DNA from 4 places in the Ruegeria sp. AO1 genome. Region 3 is predicted to be linked to each of the others. Evidence: riboswitches for the same ligand, from Rfam matches in the RefSeq annotation. Region 3 holds a riboswitch; each other region holds the start of a gene.
The links. Region 3 has a riboswitch for cobalamin ahead of nrdH (glutaredoxin-like protein NrdH). Riboswitches for the same ligand answer to the same signal wherever they lie in the genome.
Positions count from the first base shown of each region.

Region 1 (4,207 bases), 1.6 Mb from region 3:
GGGGCGGAAGCTTCGGACCTTCATGGCTGCGCGGAGGCGTTGGTATTCCTCATGCAGGACGTCGATGTAGCGGATGGTGAACATCAGAAGATGCACCAGTGTTTCCGGGCAGCGGAGCCGGTGCAGGGCGTGGCCCAAGGTGACAGGTTCCATCGTGCCGACCAGAACCATCAGGGCCAGAATCACGGCATTTGCGGTCAGCGCGATTTCCAGGGCTTTCCAGAACCCCTGCCAGCTGGCCGGAAACCCCGAGATGGTAAACATCGGGTCCCCGGGCATGGTGAAGGGCAAAAGGACCAGCATGAAGATGATGAAACTGTCCATCATCGCCATCCGCTTGAGCGTTTTGCGCCAAGGTAGCCGGGATATCACCAGCAGAGACAGCGCGACCATCAGCGCCGCCGTAAGGGCGGGCAGGGACGATAAGGAGACCACAACGACCGCAAAGACAGTGGACATGACGATGCGCACACGCGGATCAAGCGAGGTGATCAACCCCCGTTGGCCGACCGTGCCAGCCTCGGCCAGCGTCCGTTCCTGTGGTCCCAGTACGTGTGCCATCAGCCTGCCAGTTTCCTCCGCGCTGCGAGGTAGAAGCCCAGCCCGAACAGGCCAAAGATGTATCCGATGCCGCCGAGAATGGTCTGGAGGTCGTTATGTTCGCGATAGGCGGCGATTTCCCGGCGCAGCGGGCGTATTTCGTCACGCACGGCTGCCGCGATGGCTTGACGTTCCTCATCGCTGAGGGAGGCCACTGTGACGCCCTCTGAGGCGGGAGTTGGTGTAGGCGACGCTGCAGGCGTGTTCTGAACGGCGACGCCCATGATCTTGGCGACGTCCTCGGCGGGCATCGTCACCTCGGCCACGTGACCGGCGCCAAGGTCGGCAAAGAAGGTATGGGCGACGGCAGTGGTGGGCGTGTAGATGAAGAACCCGTCTGCATCGGTCGTGGCTCGGCCCAGCTCGACCCCATTGGGATCGGTCACGACAACCTCGGTATCGGTCGCCATGGTGCCGTTGGAGAAGCCGATTTCCCCTTCGATCGCATCGCCGGATGCAAAGACCCCGGCAATCACCTTATGGGCCAGCGCGGGCAGAGGGGCCGTGCATAGGGCCAAGATGAAGGCAAGCTGTCTCATGTGGCGGGCCTTGTCAGAAACAACTCGGGTTTGACCTTTCGCGCCAGAAGGACGGCAAATCCGGTCAGAACGGCCTCGATGACCATCACGGGGATATGGGCAAAGAAGACCAGCTTGGCGGCGGGCAGGAACTCGTCCCCTGACAGGGCCAGTGAGATGCCCACCATGACAGTGGTGGCCGCAATGGCAAAGGCCCCGCCTATGCCGCCCCAGATCGCGCCATGAACAGGCGAACCGCGTCCGATCAGGGGTCGGAACAATAGCCCCGCCAGAACGGCCGGACAGGCGATGTTGAGCGTATTGATCCCCAGCACCGTCAGCCCGCCGAAGCCAAAGAAAACGGCTTGCAGTAGCAGACCCACAAACAGGGCCGGGAAGGCGGCCCAGCCGAGCAGAAGCCCGGCCAGACCGTTGAGGATCAGATGCACCGACGACGGCCCGATCGGCACGTGGATCAGCGAGGCCACAAAGAAACTGGCCGCCAGCACCCCAGCCGTGGGGATACGGTCCAGATCCAGCGACCTGAGGCCCATGGCCACCCCACCAGCGGCGGCAATAGCGCCGCCGATGACGACCGGGTTGGACAGGGCTCCGTCGACGATGTGCATCTGGGGTTACTCCATGTCCCAGGCGCGGATCCAGATCACCGCGTCTTGGCTCAACTCTTTGCCTTCATGTTCGGTTTCAGGACCAGCGCCGAGGGCAGCAAAGCCCCAGTAGCCAGCTTTCGGGACACCGAAGGAGAAATAGCCATTGGCGTCGGAAATGGCGACAACGGCGCCACCCGGCATCGGCGAAACGGTCGGCTCGGAGGAGGCTTGGCTGTCAAAGCTGGGTTTGGCGGCCATGTACTCGATCTCGATCTCAGCGCCAGCAACCGGTTCGCCATTCGCCAGAACCTGACCAGTGAAGGTTGAGCCTGCGATGATGTTGTAGGGCTTGTTCAGCGGCACGATCTCGGTCGCCAGACCTGCGGGGTTCATCCAGTCGGTCGGCAGTTCGTTGCGGTTCAGGAACGCCTTGGTGATCTGTTGGATATAGATGTCCTCGGCCTCTTCGTAATAGGGCTGAGGCACAGTGACCATCACGTAGTCGCCCGAACGCTTGACCGGAACAGTTCCCTGAAAGGCCGCGCCTTCGTTTTCGGGGCTCGAAAACCGGATGGGCTCCAGCGTGTCCAGCAGGTCGGTCTTTTCGCCATTGTGGATCACATAGAATTCCTGCGGCTTGTCCAGATCCATGACATGGCCGTTCTCAAACGGGTGCCAGAAGATCAGCTTGACCGGCACATTGCCCGGTGCCTCGATCAGCGTGTCCGTGGTGTATTCCAGCAAAAAATGCGCATGCGCCATGGCTGGAAGTGCCAGCGCAGCCGTAGCCGTGCAAAATAGTTTCTTCACAAGGTCTTTCCCTCGTCCCTTCGTGCCAACCCCGGCACGTTTTGTTATTTGACATCGGGGAGAACGGAGCCATCAGCCCTAAACGAGGGCACCGGCCCAATGCACACCCCGGCATCGGTGACACACCCCTACCGAGGGTGCAAATCCGGCAGGTCTCCTGACTTGCGGGTCAAAGCATGGGGCTGGCCTTCCCGGGTGAAACCCAGTGGCGTGTCAGCCCTGCTCACCGCCTACAGTTGCGGGGGCAGTTGCGGCATTGGGTGGAACAGAATTCCCCGCACCGCATTCCCTTTTCTCCGGGCGAACCCGGAACCGGACATGAGGACGCTGATGACAGAGATTCCCACTACCGGTCAATCTCTATTTCAACCCTTAGCGATAACATCCTGTCGATAGGATCGGGTGTTCTTGTTCTGCCAGCCGGGTATTGTTTTTAGCGAAGACGTGCTTGCAAGCGACGACAAGAGAATGCGCGCGCTTACAACGCAATCTGGACATCAGAATCAGATGCATGCATCCTGCGCCGCGTCAGACTCCGGCGTAGCGCGCTTGTGTTCGGCGCCCAATTCCCCACAAGCCCCGGAGGCCCAATGTCTGAGATCAAACAAGGCGACACAGTTCGCATCCACTATACCGGCACGCTGCTGGACGACACCGTCTTTGACAGCTCGGACGGGCGCGATCCGCTGGAGTTCGTTGTCGGTTCGGGCCAGATCATCCCCGGCCTCGACAGTGCCATGCCAGGACTGGCGGTTGGCGACAAGAAACGGGTCGAGATTGCCTGTGTCGACGCTTATGGCCCGATCAACCCGGCGATGCGGCAGGACATCCCGCGTGAGGGTATTCCGGATGACATCCCGCTAGAGCCTGGAACCCAGTTGCAGATGCAGACCCCCGACGGTCAGGCGCTGCCTGTTACGGTTGTCGAAGCGAACGAGGCCACGGTGACGCTGGACGCCAATCACCCGCTGGCTGGTCAGGACCTGGTTTTCGATATCGAGGTTGTCTCAGTGAACTGAAGGGTTGGGGGATTAGCCCCAAAGCCCGTCAAGCGCTGCGCGGACCTGCGGTTGCGTGAGGAACACGAACAAGACCAGCAATGTGGTCAGCGTCAAAAGCAGAACACGGGCGCGGGGGCTCAGGAACCCCGTTTTCCGTTTGGTCTGGGTGCCACGCGTATTGCTGGCAAGGATCTGGTCAGTTTTGCTCATGCCCATATCCGTGACGCCGAAAGATGGTCAAATCTTGGCGGCGTCTGGGAAAGATGTGGTCACATGAAATCCGGCTGTGGCATTCCAAGCACGTGGAAACCGCCGTCCACCCGGATGATCTCACCCGAGGTGCAAGCCCCCGCGTCCGAGGTCAGGTAAACCGCTGTGCCACCAACGGCCTCCAGAGTAGCGTTCGAGCGCATCGGCGCGTTCTGGTCGCAGAACTTGTAGGTCTTGCGCGCTCCGCCAATTGCAGCACCGGCCAGCGTCTTCATCGGACCGGGCGAGATTGCGTTCACGCGGATGCCTTCGGGGCCGAGATCATTGGCCAGATAGCGTGTCGCCGATTCCAGCGCGGCTTTGGCAACGCCCATCACGTTGTAATTCGGAACCACACGATTCGAGCCTTGATAGGTCAGCGTCAACAGCGAGCCGCCATTGTCCTTCATCAGCGGAT
Region 1 covers NZ_JBQFJC010000001.1:2,555,437-2,559,643, reverse strand. Annotated here, with positions in the region: gene cbiQ (cobalt ECF transporter T component CbiQ) at 1-561, opposite strand, end outside; gene ACR3FB_RS12625 (cobalt ABC transporter permease) at 561-1,139, opposite strand; gene cbiM (cobalt transporter CbiM) at 1,136-1,747, opposite strand; gene ACR3FB_RS12615 (DUF4198 domain-containing protein) at 1,754-2,539, opposite strand; cobalamin riboswitch at 2,670-2,871, opposite strand; gene ACR3FB_RS12610 (FKBP-type peptidyl-prolyl cis-trans isomerase) at 3,130-3,558, shown strand; gene ACR3FB_RS12605 (hypothetical protein) at 3,571-3,750, opposite strand; gene ACR3FB_RS12600 (enoyl-ACP reductase FabI) at 3,810-4,207, opposite strand, start outside.
Region 1: another riboswitch for cobalamin. It lies ahead of ACR3FB_RS12615 (DUF4198 domain-containing protein); the one in region 3 lies ahead of nrdH (glutaredoxin-like protein NrdH).

Region 2 (4,207 bases), 150 kb from region 3:
GTGTACCATGTGAACTTCACCCGAGGTCTTTTTGACCTTACAGGTGCCGCAAACGCCAAACGTACAGCCCGAGGCAATGTTCAACCCGACCGCGCGTGCCGCAGCCAGAACCGTATCCGTCTCGGCAACCTTGGCAGTGACGCCCGAACTCGCAAAAACGATCTCGGCGGCGCTGTCATCGTCGGGGATGACGTCGTACAGATCGGGTTGATCTGCTTCGGTCTCAACCGGGGCACCAAAGCTCTCCTGATGGTAGTTGTCCATGTCAAAGCCAAGACCCGACAGAGCGTCCCTAACAGCTTGCATGAACGGCTCCGGACCGCAGCAATAGACCTCGCGATCCAGATAGTCTGGGGCCATCAGGCCCAACATCAGCTGGTTGAACTGACCCTGGTAGCCGGTCCAGGGACTGTAGCGATCCGCTTTCTCCACAACAAACTTCAGATCCAGACCCGGCGTCCGGCTTGCCATCTGCTCCAACCGTTGGCGGAAGATGATCTCGGACGGACGCTTGGCGCAGTTGATGAAGACGACATCCAGATCGCGGCCTTCATCCCACATACAGGTCGTCATGGACATCATCGGCGTGATGCCCGAGCCCGCCGAGATGAACAGATATTTGGGGGCAACGCTTTCAGCATTGGTGAACAGACCCGCCGGGCCAATCGCCCGCATCCGCATACCCGGCTGCAGATTGTCCAGCATCCAACGCGTGCCGATACTGTCCGGCTGCGCCTTAGCCGTGATCGTGATGGACCGTGGACGCGATGGGGATGACGAGATCGTATAGGTCCGATGCACAACGCCCCCCGGCTGCCCCGGTGCCGGAATTTCCAGCGTCAGGAACTGACCCGGATGGTAGGCAAACAACGCCCCCGAAGGGGCGCGAAACGTAAAGCTCGCGGTGTTTGGCGTTTCGGGCACGACCGAGACGCATTCCAGCGTCTCGTCATCCTGCCAGATCGAGGCAACAGCGTTCAGATCTTTCATCTCCGTCACTCCGCCGCCATCGTGTTAGGTGCCAGGTGGCGCGCCAGGGTGCTGCAATACCAATCGGTGAATTGCAGAACACCGGATTCCTGGATCCCCGAATACGGCCCCGGCACATAGGCCGGGCTGTTGATGCCCATCTGGTTGTCTTCTACCACGCGGCGATCTTCGTCATTGGTGGCCATCCAAACTTCGGTCAGGCGCTTGACGTCATAGTCGACCCCTTCAACCGCATCCTTGTTGACCAGCCATTTCGTGGTGACTTCGGTCTCGGTCGGGCTGACCGGAGTGACGCGGAAAACAATCGAATGATCAGCCAGGAAGTGGTTCCATGTGCTGGGATAGTGGAACTTCAACAACGTCCCCGCATCCGCAAAGGGCGAACGGCCCAGAAAGCGGCGTACAGCGGATTTGCCGTCCAGAGTATAGCTTTCCGCCCCTTCCTTCAGCGGCATCCGCGCCAGACGGTATTGCCCGTCATCATGCAGATAGAACTGAGACGGCATGCCTGCGGCCTCACACCGGTCGAAGTGAGTTTGCATGAAGGCCGGGGTTTCACCCCCTTCGATACCGGTCACCGAGGGATCATCAGGGAAGGTCCGGCACAGCGAAGGGTGGTTGCCGCCGCAGTGATAGCACTCGCGGTTGTTTTCCCAAACGAGCTTCCAGTTGCCGTTCTCGATGATCGTGCTTTCAAAAGCGACCTTGGCGTTGCTCAGATCATGCGACTCCAGATAGGGACGCGCCTTGTTGGCGAATGTGTCGAAATCAGGCGCTTCATCTGCAAGACAGATATAGACCAGCCCGGCCAATTCCCGGCAGTGAACGGTTTTCAGCCCGTGTTGTTTGGGGTCGAAATCCGGCCCCATGTCGCGGGCCCACAGCAATGAACCATCAAGCTCATAGGTCCACTGGTGATAGGGGCAAACCAGTTTGGGCGAGTTCCCCTTGGCCGCTTTGCAGATGATCGACCCGCGATGGCGGCAGGTGTTGTGGAAGGCCCGGATCTGGTTGTCCGCACCGCGCACGATGATCACGCGATATGCGCCTACATTGTAGGTCACATAGTCGCCTGTTTTCACCAGCTCACATGCCGGAATGGCGAACAGCCAGTCCCGGTAGTGGATGACTTCAAGGTCGGTCTGAAAGACCTCTGGATCTGTATAGAATGCCTGTTCAAGGGCATAGGCCGGGTTTCGACGCGCCAACAGGCTTTGAACGTTGCTCACTTCTGGCTCTCCTGCCGCGCCCCGCGGCTTCGCTTGGGCAGATGACATCAGAGGCCATTCCGGAGCCGCGCGAGGATCACGTCCGAAACCTGTGCCCCCACCGCCACCCGCGGTTTGACATATATGCAAGGCTGGTTTCCGGACTTGAAAGGGGCTTACGCCCGGTTTCGACACCTTCCCGGGATCCTCGTCCCAGTGGTCACCTGTCGAACCTGACCTTTCTTACCGTTGCGGGGGCAGCGCCGGAATTGCACCGGCTTCCCAATTCTCTGCCACCTGAGAATCAGACAGCAGCACCTCACACGCGCAACCTACTCGGAGAAGGACTCGTGGCTGAAAGCCTTGCGACATTTCCAGAAACAAAACAGACATGGTCTGCAAAAATGGAAACCTGAAACAGGGCTGCGTTTTGAGACAAGAACAAAAAAACGGAATTCACCCGTGCTGCGATGTGTCCCACAAATGCGAGTGCATAAAGGGCGCAATCGCAAGTGTCTTGCCCCCCAGCTTTTCAACATATCCTGCGGTAAGCTCTAGCGCCATCCATGCCTCGGGGATCGTCAGAAGGTCCGGATATGGCGTCTCTTTGTCGGTAGGGACAAACCCAAATCGGGGATAGAAAGTCGGAACGCCCAACACGAAGACAGCGTCTGTTCCAACGGATCTCAAGTGGTTGATGCTCGTCTCCATCATCTCTCTGCCAACACCGAGACCTTGATGCTCGGGCGAGACACCGCAGGGCGCCAGAAGACAGCATTTAACGTCCGGGTGATCCTGGAAGACAAACGGGGTGAACATGACATTGCCCGCGATCTGCCCCTCACGCCTTACGCTGATTGAAATCGTTTCCGGATACTCAAGGAGATCTTCGGCGAGTTGAGCGATTTCGTCACCTTCTGCTTCGCCAAAAGCCAGCCTATGCACATTCAAGATGGCATCGGTTTCTGAACGGTCCATGATCCATCCCTATCCTGAGCTAAACAGCCTGCGCCGCGTCATACGGCGCGAAACTACCCGACCGACGCCCCAGATGTCGCATTTGGCGAGCTTCGGCAAGACCAGCCGCTCAGGTCAATATGTTTCTTCGTACAATCGGCAGCGTGCGTCTGTGTCCAGATGTTCGGTTGTCGCGATCTCGGATTGCTTGTGCGCTTGATACACCTCAGCGAAGCCTTTGGGGAACCAACCGGTGACAACCGGGTTGGAAACGAACCGGTCTAGCGCGTCTTCCAAGGTCTGAGGCAAGCGCACCAGCCCCCTTTGGTTCAGTTCTGCGACGTCCAACAGCGAAAGATCTTCCTCGGTTGGAATGGGCGCGGGTAGCCCCTCTTCGATCCCTTGCGCCCCAGCCATGACAACCGCCGCAAGCGCCAGATGAGGCGAAGCTGCAGCATCCGCCGCGCGGTATTCGATGTTGAACTGCCCCGTGATCGAGGCCGGGTCTTTTGCAGTTACAGGACAAATCCGCAAGGAAGCCTCGCGATCGCGGAAACCCAGATTGTTGAAAGCCGCAGACCAACGATGCGGTGTCAGGCGCTCATACGAGATCACCGAAGGCGCAGTCAGGGCCAGGATTGCATCCAGATATTTCAAAACTCCAGCAGCGAAGGCACTCGTCAGGTCCGACATACCGCAGGGCCCGTCTTCGGCGTAGGTCAGCGGCGCGCCTCTATCGTCAACAAAGCTCATATGGATATGGACCCCATTCCCAACGCTCGCGACATCACGAATAGGGGTATAGGTCGCCCGCTCGCCATAGGCCTGTGCAGTCGCATAGGTCAGTTCGCGTACCATGATGGCCGCGTCCGCTGCGCGTACCCCCAGTTCAGGACCGATGACGACCTCATATTGGTTTGGCCCATATTCCTTCATGATCGAATCCGGCTTCAAACCGACCTGACAAATCGCGTTGATCAAGGTCTCGCACAGATCACGCTGCAGGCCAAAGCCCCGGTGACCATAGGCTTCGTTGGCCTGGCTTGGCGGAT
Region 2 covers NZ_JBQFJC010000001.1:755,998-760,204, reverse strand. Annotated here, with positions in the region: gene ACR3FB_RS03635 (FAD-binding oxidoreductase) at 1-990, opposite strand, end outside; gene ACR3FB_RS03630 (aromatic ring-hydroxylating oxygenase subunit alpha) at 996-2,267, opposite strand; cobalamin riboswitch at 2,332-2,535, opposite strand; gene ACR3FB_RS03625 (GNAT family N-acetyltransferase) at 2,655-3,176, opposite strand; gene ACR3FB_RS03620 (type I glutamate--ammonia ligase) at 3,291-4,207, opposite strand, start outside.
Region 2: another riboswitch for cobalamin. It lies ahead of ACR3FB_RS03630 (aromatic ring-hydroxylating oxygenase subunit alpha); the one in region 3 lies ahead of nrdH (glutaredoxin-like protein NrdH).

Region 3 (4,207 bases):
TGGATTCTCGGTCGTGGCCCTGTCCGGAGAGCTGACGCAGAGCGAACGTTCGAACGCGCTGCAAGCCATGCGCGACGGGCGCGCCCGCGTTTGTGTGGCGACCGATGTAGCCGCGCGCGGGATCGACCTGCCGAACCTTGATCTGGTGATCCATTCAGAACTGCCGAACAGCCATGAAACGCTGTTGCACCGCTCGGGCCGAACCGGACGCGCCGGACGGAAAGGCGTCAGCGCGCTGATCGTGCCGCCCGCGTCGTTCAAAAAGGCGCAACGCCTGCTGAAATTCGCCAAGCTGACTGCCGATTGGGGGTCTGCGCCCTCGGCCGATGAGGTTCAGGCGCAGGACATGCAGCGGATGTTCAGCTCGGACGACTGGACCGTGGATGTGACCGAGGGCGAAAGTGCGCTCGTCGACGATCTGGTCTCGCGCTTTTCACCGCAGCAACTGGCGGCGGCCTATCTGCGTCAATACGGGCGCAAACACTCCGCCCCGGAGGAACTGAGCGACGCACAAGATACCGCGCCAAAGCCGAACGTTCCCTTCGGCCCAAGCGTGTGGTTTTCGCTGTCGGAGGGTCACAACGAAAACGCCTCACCCCGCTATCTGCTGCCCATGTTGTGCAAGGCGGGGAAGATCACCAAGACCGATATCGGTGCGATCCGCATTGCTGACACCGAAAGCTATATCGAGATTCGCGAAAGCAGCGTTGAAGGTTTCCTGAAGGCCATTGGCCCCGAGATGACGGTCGAAGGTACCAAGACCCTGGTGCAACTGGACGCACCGCCCGCCCTTTCCGGTGGTGGCCGCAAAGGTCCCAAGCGCGACTTCAAAGGCAAGAAGCGCCGCGAACGCCCGGCCCGCGCGGCTGAGCCTCAGCCCGCAAAACCACGCCGCAAACCTGCCGAGAAACCCAAGCTAGAGACGCGGCCCAAACGGGATGAGGCCCCCTCGGGCGATCAGCACAAGAAACCTGCGCGCCGTCCGAAAGGCCCGCCTCCGCCCAAAGGCAAGCCAAGCAGCAAGAAAAACCGCGCACGTGCGGCTGCGATGAAGGGTGGCAACGCGATGCCCAAGCGGAAAAAGTAAACCGCCTTAGCGCACGCGGCAGGTTGTGCAAGCGAAGAAATTTATTTTCTTCGCCACACCATATATTGACAACACGCCACCACCAACCCCAATATGGTGTTGCTTCGGTTCTTTCGATTCCTGTTGAAAGCTAAGAGGGAAACCGGTGAAAAACCGGCGCTGCCCCCGCAACTGTAAGCGGAGAGTTCGGCTGAATACGCCACTGAAAGCGTGCTTTTGGGAAGGTCAGTCCGAACGTCAATCCGCGAGCCAGGAGACCTGCCGCAAGCAAAGAAAGAGAACCGCGAACGGAGGGTTCGGGGGCGTGTTCAGGGGTCATTTTGCCCGCAGCGTCCTCGGCATTCATTAAAAGGACAGAGGACGACATGAGCATTACCGTATATTCCAAACCCGCATGCGTACAATGCACCGCCACCACCCGCGCGCTGGATGCAAAAGGCATCACATATGACGTCATCGACCTGACCCAGGACGACAGCGCCATGACCCACGTGACCGAGCTGGGTTATCGTCAGGCTCCTGTCGTTGTGGCGGGCAGTGATCACTGGTCGGGGTTCCGCCCGGACATGATCGCCCAACTGGCCTGATCCATGGCCGCGCCGATCCCGGCGCTGGTCTATTTTTCATCGAAATCCGGAAACACCCACCGCTTTGTCTCGCGGCTGGGCCTGACCTCTTTCCGCATTCCGAATGGAATGGACCCGCTGCCCGACGCCGGACACCCCTATGTGCTGATCAGCCCCACCTATGCAGATGGCGAAGGACGCGGGGCGGTTCCGAAACAGGTGATCCGGTTCCTGAACGACCCGGACAGACGCGCCGGGATCGTTGGAGTGATCGGCACAGGCAATCGTAATTTTGGTGCGACCTACGCTTTGGCCGGTCGCATCATCGCCCAGAAATGCAACGTACCGCTGCTCTACACGTTTGAGTTGGCCGGAACAGAGACCGACATCGCCCGCGTCCGCGCCGGGCTGGAAAAACTAGGGAGACACCTATGCTCGACAGCAGCGTAAACGAGCAGGACTATCACGCATTGAACGCGATGCTGAACCTCTACGATGGTGAGGGTAAGATCCGCTTCGATGCCGACCGTATGGCCGCGCGGCAGTATTTCCTGCAGCACGTCAACCAGAACACTGTGTTCTTCCACTCGCTGGATGAAAAGCTCGGGTATTTGGTGTCCGAAGGCTACTACGAAGAGGCCGTTCTGGACCAGTATTCCAAGAACTTCATGCGCAAGATCTGGGATGCGGCCTATGCCAAGAAATTTCGGTTCCCGACCTTTCTAGGCGCATTTAAGTATTACACCTCATACACGCTGAAAACCCGTGACGGGCAGCGGTTCCTGGAACGCTATGAGGACCGCGTCGTCATGACCGCGCTGGCGCTGGCGCGCGGCGATGAGGCGCTGGCCCTGTCCTTCATGGAGGAAATCCTCGACGGTCGCTTCCAACCCGCCACGCCTACCTTCCTGAACGCGGGCAAAGCCTCACGCGGCGAGCTGATCTCGTGCTTCCTGCTGCGGCTTGAGGACAACATGGAAAGCATCGGGCGCGGCATCAACTCGGCCCTGCAACTGTCTAAGCGCGGCGGAGGTGTGGCGCTGCTCCTGACCAACATCCGCGAGCACGGCGCGCCGATTAAGGGCATTGAGAACCAATCCTCGGGCGTGATCCCGGTGATGAAACTGCTGGAGGACAGCTTCTCCTACGCCAATCAGCTTGGCGCGCGGCAAGGTGCGGGTGCGGTGTATCTGAACGCGCACCACCCGGACATCATGCGCTTCCTCGACACCAAGCGCGAAAACGCGGATGAGAAGATCCGTATCAAAACGCTGAGCCTTGGCGTGGTGATCCCTGACATCACTTTCGAGCTGGCGAAGAAAAACGCCGATATGTATCTGTTCTCGCCCCATGACGTGGAAAAGGTCTATGGCGTGCCGTTCTCGGAAATCTCGGTGACCGAGAAATATCACGAGATGGTCGATGACAAGCGCATCCGGAAATCCAAGGTCAATGCGCGTGAATTCTTCCAGACCATTGCCGAGATCCAGTTCGAATCCGGCTATCCCTACGTGATGTTCGAAGACACGGTGAACCGGATGAACCCCATTGCGGGCCGGATCAACATGTCAAACCTGTGCTCCGAGATTTTGCAGGTCAATGAGGCGTCGGAATTCAACGATGACCTCAGCTATGCGCATCTCGGCACGGATATCTCTTGCAACCTCGGCTCGCTGAACATTGCCAAGACGATGGATGGCGGTGATCTGGGCCGTACTGTCGGCGCTGCGATCCGCGCGCTGACGGCGGTGTCCGAAATGTCAGCAATCGACTCGGTGCCGTCGGTACGTCGAGGCAATGATGAAAGCCACGCAATTGGTCTGGGGCAGATGAACCTGCACGGGTTCCTTGCCCGCGAACATATCCACTATGGCTCGCCTGAGGGGGTCGAGTTCACATCCGTGTACTTCGCAACCGTGGCGTATCACGCGATCCGCACCTCTTGCGATCTGGCGCAGGAACGCAACGCATCATTCAAGGGGTTCGAGAACTCCGACTACGCCTCGGGCACCTTTTTCGACAAATACACCACCCGTGACTGGCTGCCCGAAAGCGAGCGGGTGAAGGCTCTGTTCGATGGCATGACCCTGCCCACAAGCGACGACTGGGCAGCGTTGAAGGCAGATGTGATGAAACACGGCCTTTATAACCGCAACCTTCAGGCGGTGCCGCCGACCGGCTCGATCAGCTATATCAACAATTCGACCTCTTCGATCCATCCCATCGTCTCGAAGATCGAAATCCGTAAAGAGGGCAAGATCGGCCGCGTCTACTATCCGGCGGCTTTCATGAACAATGACAACCTCGAATACTACCGCGACGCCTATGAGATCGGCCCCGAGGCGCTGATCGACACATATGCCGCGGCCACCGAGCATGTGGATCAGGGCCTGTCTCTGACCCTGTTCTTCCCGGCCGAAGCCACGACCCGCGACATCAACCGCGCGCAGATCTACGCGTGGAAGAAAGGCATCAAAACCATTTATTACGTGCGTCTGCGCCAGGAGGCCCTTGAAGGGACCGAGGTGCAGGGCTGCGTATCCTGCTCGCTGTA
Region 3 covers NZ_JBQFJC010000001.1:909,337-913,543, reverse strand. Annotated here, with positions in the region: gene ACR3FB_RS04440 (DEAD/DEAH box helicase) at 1-1,087, shown strand, start outside; cobalamin riboswitch at 1,176-1,367, shown strand; gene nrdH (glutaredoxin-like protein NrdH) at 1,453-1,674, shown strand; gene nrdI (class Ib ribonucleoside-diphosphate reductase assembly flavoprotein NrdI) at 1,690-2,103, shown strand; gene nrdE (class 1b ribonucleoside-diphosphate reductase subunit alpha) at 2,085-4,207, shown strand, end outside.

Region 4 (4,207 bases), 1.3 Mb from region 3:
CGCGCTGTGCAGTTGGCACAAAGCTTTCACGCGGAACGGACAGCATCGCGTCGATAATTGGAAACTTGGTCACATCCGAGGGTCGTACCTGCGTATCAACCATGGTGCGGCGCCGGGCTGCGAAATCTGACATCTGATCTCTCTTTTCAATCCCTTGGGTATTTGGCTTGTGCCACACTCGACCTGACTCGACAACGGCCCAGATGCCGCAAGCCTGGTTCACGATCCGTTTAGACCAGCCGCACACAAATATTGATTTGCGGCCCAAAATCGACGGCAATCCTCTGGACGCCCCCGATGAAAGCTGCTAAAACGCCCACCACACCACGGCAAGTATTTGATTTTACTTGAAAAGGCGAGTTGGCGGAGTGGTGACGCAGCGGATTGCAAATCCGTGTACACCGGTTCGATTCCGGTACTCGCCTCCACATCCCCCTCCTTTAAATACCGGCTCCGGAATTCAGTTTTCAGGAGGAACGCCCCTGAGGCACAACCTCGTAACCTGGTTCTTCCGGCTCATCGTCCAGCATTTCCGTAGGAAAACCCGGTGCGCGGATGTCCAGGCCTGTGGCCTCTTCCAGACGTTTTATGATGTTTGGCGACAGCTCACGCTCGCCAAACCGGGCGATGCCATCCTCAAAGATCTTGATCATCACCGGATTGATTTCCAGCGGAACACCGGCGCGGTCGGCGACGTCCTGAAACAGGCCGATATCCTTTTTCACCAAATCCATAGTAAACGAAATATCGCGCGAGCCGTTCAAGATCACCTGGCTTTCGGTTTCGTGAACAAACGAGGTCCCTGACGAGATTTTGATGGCCTCGTAGGTGGTGTTCAAATCCATCCCGGCGGCCTTGGCGGTGACCAGCGCTTCAGCACAAGTGATCAGGTTGGCTGTGGCCAGATAGTTGGTCAGCACCTTCAGGACCGAGGCTGAGCCGAGCTCTCCGGTGTGCAGAACCCGCCGACCCATGGTCGTCAAGAAGGGCAGAATGCGTTCGAACGTATCGCGGTCGCAGCCAGCGAAGATAGAGATATTGCCCGTCGCCGCACGGTGGCAGCCACCCGAGACAGGGCAATCGACGGCGGCCCCTCCGCGCTCCAGAACCAAGGCACCCAGCCGCTTGACCTCAGCCTCGTCAGTGGTGGACATCTCCATCCAGATTTTACCGGGGCCAACTTCGGGCAGCATCTCCTGCATCACCGCGTCCGAGGCCGCTGGCGACGGCAGGCAGGTGATCACGGCATCGCATTCGCGCATCATCTGGGCCGGGTTTTCAGCCGCTTTGGCCCCCTGCGCGACAAAACCCTCAACCAGATCGGAGCTCAGGTCATGAACCGTCAGGTCGATTCCATTGCGCAGCAATGACCCTGACAGCTTACCGCCCACATTCCCAAGCCCGATAAAACCTACTTTCATGGATTTCGCCTCCGTTTACGATTTGAGGCCATGCGACCATGCATCAGCGCCATGTTCATGCCGCCTAGCGACGCTGGCAGGTCGCTTTTCAACGTGCCGCAGCGGTCTGAGCTGCATCACGCTTGACAAGCTGCGGGTGCGTGCCGCATGAGCCTCGTGTTGGTGTCTGTGCGAACAGATGAAAAGGGAATGCGTCAACGGGTTTTCCGCCAAGCGCAGCCGCCCCCGCGACCGTGACCGGAGAGGATGCCCAAGCCACTGGCGAAAAGCCGGGAAGGCGGGACATCCGACAGAGTACGCCTCTGACATCCGCAAGCCGGGAGACCTGCCAGCGCCCGAAGATGAAACCGGACGGGGTGTTCCGGTGTCGGGTCAAGGGACCCGCATGAAACCCCGTCCCCCACGATGAGGATTTGGGGGGATGAGAGACATGACCGAGACCGCTCCGGTCGAATTACTGGTTTGCACCACCTGTCGTCGCGGGCTGCCCGCTGAAGACGATGCGAAACGCCCCGGCACCCTGTTGCACAAAGCGCTTGAACAGGCGGACCTACCGGAAGGGATTACCCTCAAAGCCGTGGAATGCTTGTCCAACTGCAACGAGGGCTGTTCCATCGTGCTGCGTGGCGGCCCGGATCGCTGGACCTTTGTCTATGAACATTTGAACGAAACCGACCATGTCGACGTGATCGTTGACGGCGCCACCAAGTACCTCGCGACCGAAGATGGTCTGGTCAAATGGCGTGAGCGCCCTGAACACTTCCGCAAAAACTGCGCAGCCCGTATTCCCCCGATTGGAGCCCTGAAATGAGCAACTTGGAAAAACTCCCCGTCACCGTGATCACTGGCTTCTTGGGCTCGGGCAAAACAACTCTCGTTAAGCACCTGATGCAGAACCCGCAAGGCAAGCGTCTGGCCGTGGTTGTTAATGAGTTCGGCGATGTCGGCGTCGATGGCGATATCCTGAAATCCTGCGCGATCCCGGATTGTCCGGTGGAAAACATCATGGAACTGGCGAACGGCTGCATCTGCTGCACTGTGGCCGATGATTTCATCCCGACCATCGAAGCCCTTATGGCGCTGGAGCCGCGCCCCGATCACATCCTGATCGAAACCTCGGGCCTCGCCCTGCCCAAGCCGCTGCTGAAGGCGTTCGACTGGCCCGATATCCGATCGAAAATCACTGTTGATGGCGTGATCGCGCTGGCCGATGCCGAGGCCGTCGCCGCTGGTCGCTTTGCTCCGAATGTCGAAGCGGTGGACGCTCAGCGCATGGCTGATGACTCGATCGACCATGAAACGCCCTTATCCGAGGTGTTTGAGGATCAGATTTCCTGCGCCGATATCATCCTGCTGACCAAGCCTGATCTGGCCGGTCCCGAAGGCGTGGCAAAAGCCAAAGAGATCATCGCCGCCGAGGCCCCTCGCCCGCTGCCCGTTGTCGAAGTGGCCGAAGGCGCCGTGGATGTGCGCGTCGTTCTGGGTCTTGAGGCCGCAGCCGAGGATGACATGGACGCTCGTCCTTCGCATCACGACGGTCACCACGATCACGAGCATGACGATTTCGAAAGCATCATCGTTGATCTGCCGGAACAGTCCGATCCTGCCGATTTGGTCGCCAAGATCGAACGTCTGGCCAATGAGCTGAACATCCTGCGCGTCAAAGGCTATGCCGCCGTGCAAGGCAAGCCGATGCGCCTGCTGGTGCAGGCCGTGGGTGCCCGTGTGCGTCATCAATACGACCGTCCATGGGGCCCCGGTGAGGAACGCCGCTCGCGCATGGTGGTGATCGCCGAGCACGATGATATCAAAGAAGCGGAAATCCGCGATATCCTCGCGGGTGTGACCGAGGCCGCCGAGTAAGGCCCATGCACGTCGTCTTCCGCGAAAGCCACGGGTTAGAAGAAACGGAAATCCCAACCGATCTGGGCCAGAGCCCGGCGGATTTGGTGGTGCTGTCCTTCTCGGACAGCGACCTTGGCGCTTTCGCGGCGGGCTGGCATCGCGGTGGCGGGCCGGATGGGCGTATGCCCACGATGCGGTTGGCGAACCTGACGGCGTTGAAACATCCTCTGTCCGTCGACACCTACGTGGAGCAGACGCTGGAGGGTGCGAAGGGCATTCTGATCCGCCTGATTGGCGGCGTGCCTTACTGGGCTTACGGGCTGCAGCAAGTGCTGTCGCTGGCGAAGGCCAAGGGCATCGCGTTGGCCGTCCTACCCGCCGACGGGCGTGAGGACCCGCGGCTGGATGACTATTCCACCCTGCCCGTCTCGACCCTGCGCCGTCTGGCACATCTCTGCGACACAGGCGGCGAAGTCGCGGCACAGGCCGCCTTGGCGCAGATGGCATTGGCGGCGGGGCTTTATGCCGGCCTTGTTATGGGGGCTAAAACCCTGCCCGAATCTGGCGCGTGGTGTCCTGATCGCGGCGTGATCCCGGTTGAGACAGCCTTTTCGGGCGACGCAAAACGTATCGTCGTCACCTTCTATCGCGCCTACCTGACCTCGGCGGACACGGCCCCTGTCGCCGCCGTGATCCGCAGCTTGCGGGATCGGGGGTTCGAGGCTGTGGGTCTCTTCGCGCCCTCGCTCAAAGCACCTGCTGCCGCTGAATGGTTGCGTGAAAACATCGTCGCTCTGAAGCCTTCGGCGATCATCAACGCCACCTCGTTCTCGGGCAAAGGCGCATCGGGAACGTCTCCTTTGGACGCGGCGGGCGTGCCCGTGTTTCAGATGGCCCTCGCCACATCCCGCCGCAAGGCTTGGGCCGAGGCCGAACGGGGC
Region 4 covers NZ_JBQFJC010000001.1:2,229,514-2,233,720, forward strand. Annotated here, with positions in the region: gene ACR3FB_RS11040 (protein-L-isoaspartate O-methyltransferase family protein) at 1-133, opposite strand, end outside; tRNA gene ACR3FB_RS11045 (tRNA-Cys) at 355-428, shown strand; gene ACR3FB_RS11050 (NAD(P)-dependent oxidoreductase) at 468-1,421, opposite strand; cobalamin riboswitch at 1,565-1,768, shown strand; gene ACR3FB_RS11055 (DUF1636 family protein) at 1,852-2,232, shown strand; gene cobW (cobalamin biosynthesis protein CobW) at 2,229-3,284, shown strand; gene cobN (cobaltochelatase subunit CobN) at 3,290-4,207, shown strand, end outside.
Region 4: another riboswitch for cobalamin. It lies ahead of ACR3FB_RS11055 (DUF1636 family protein); the one in region 3 lies ahead of nrdH (glutaredoxin-like protein NrdH).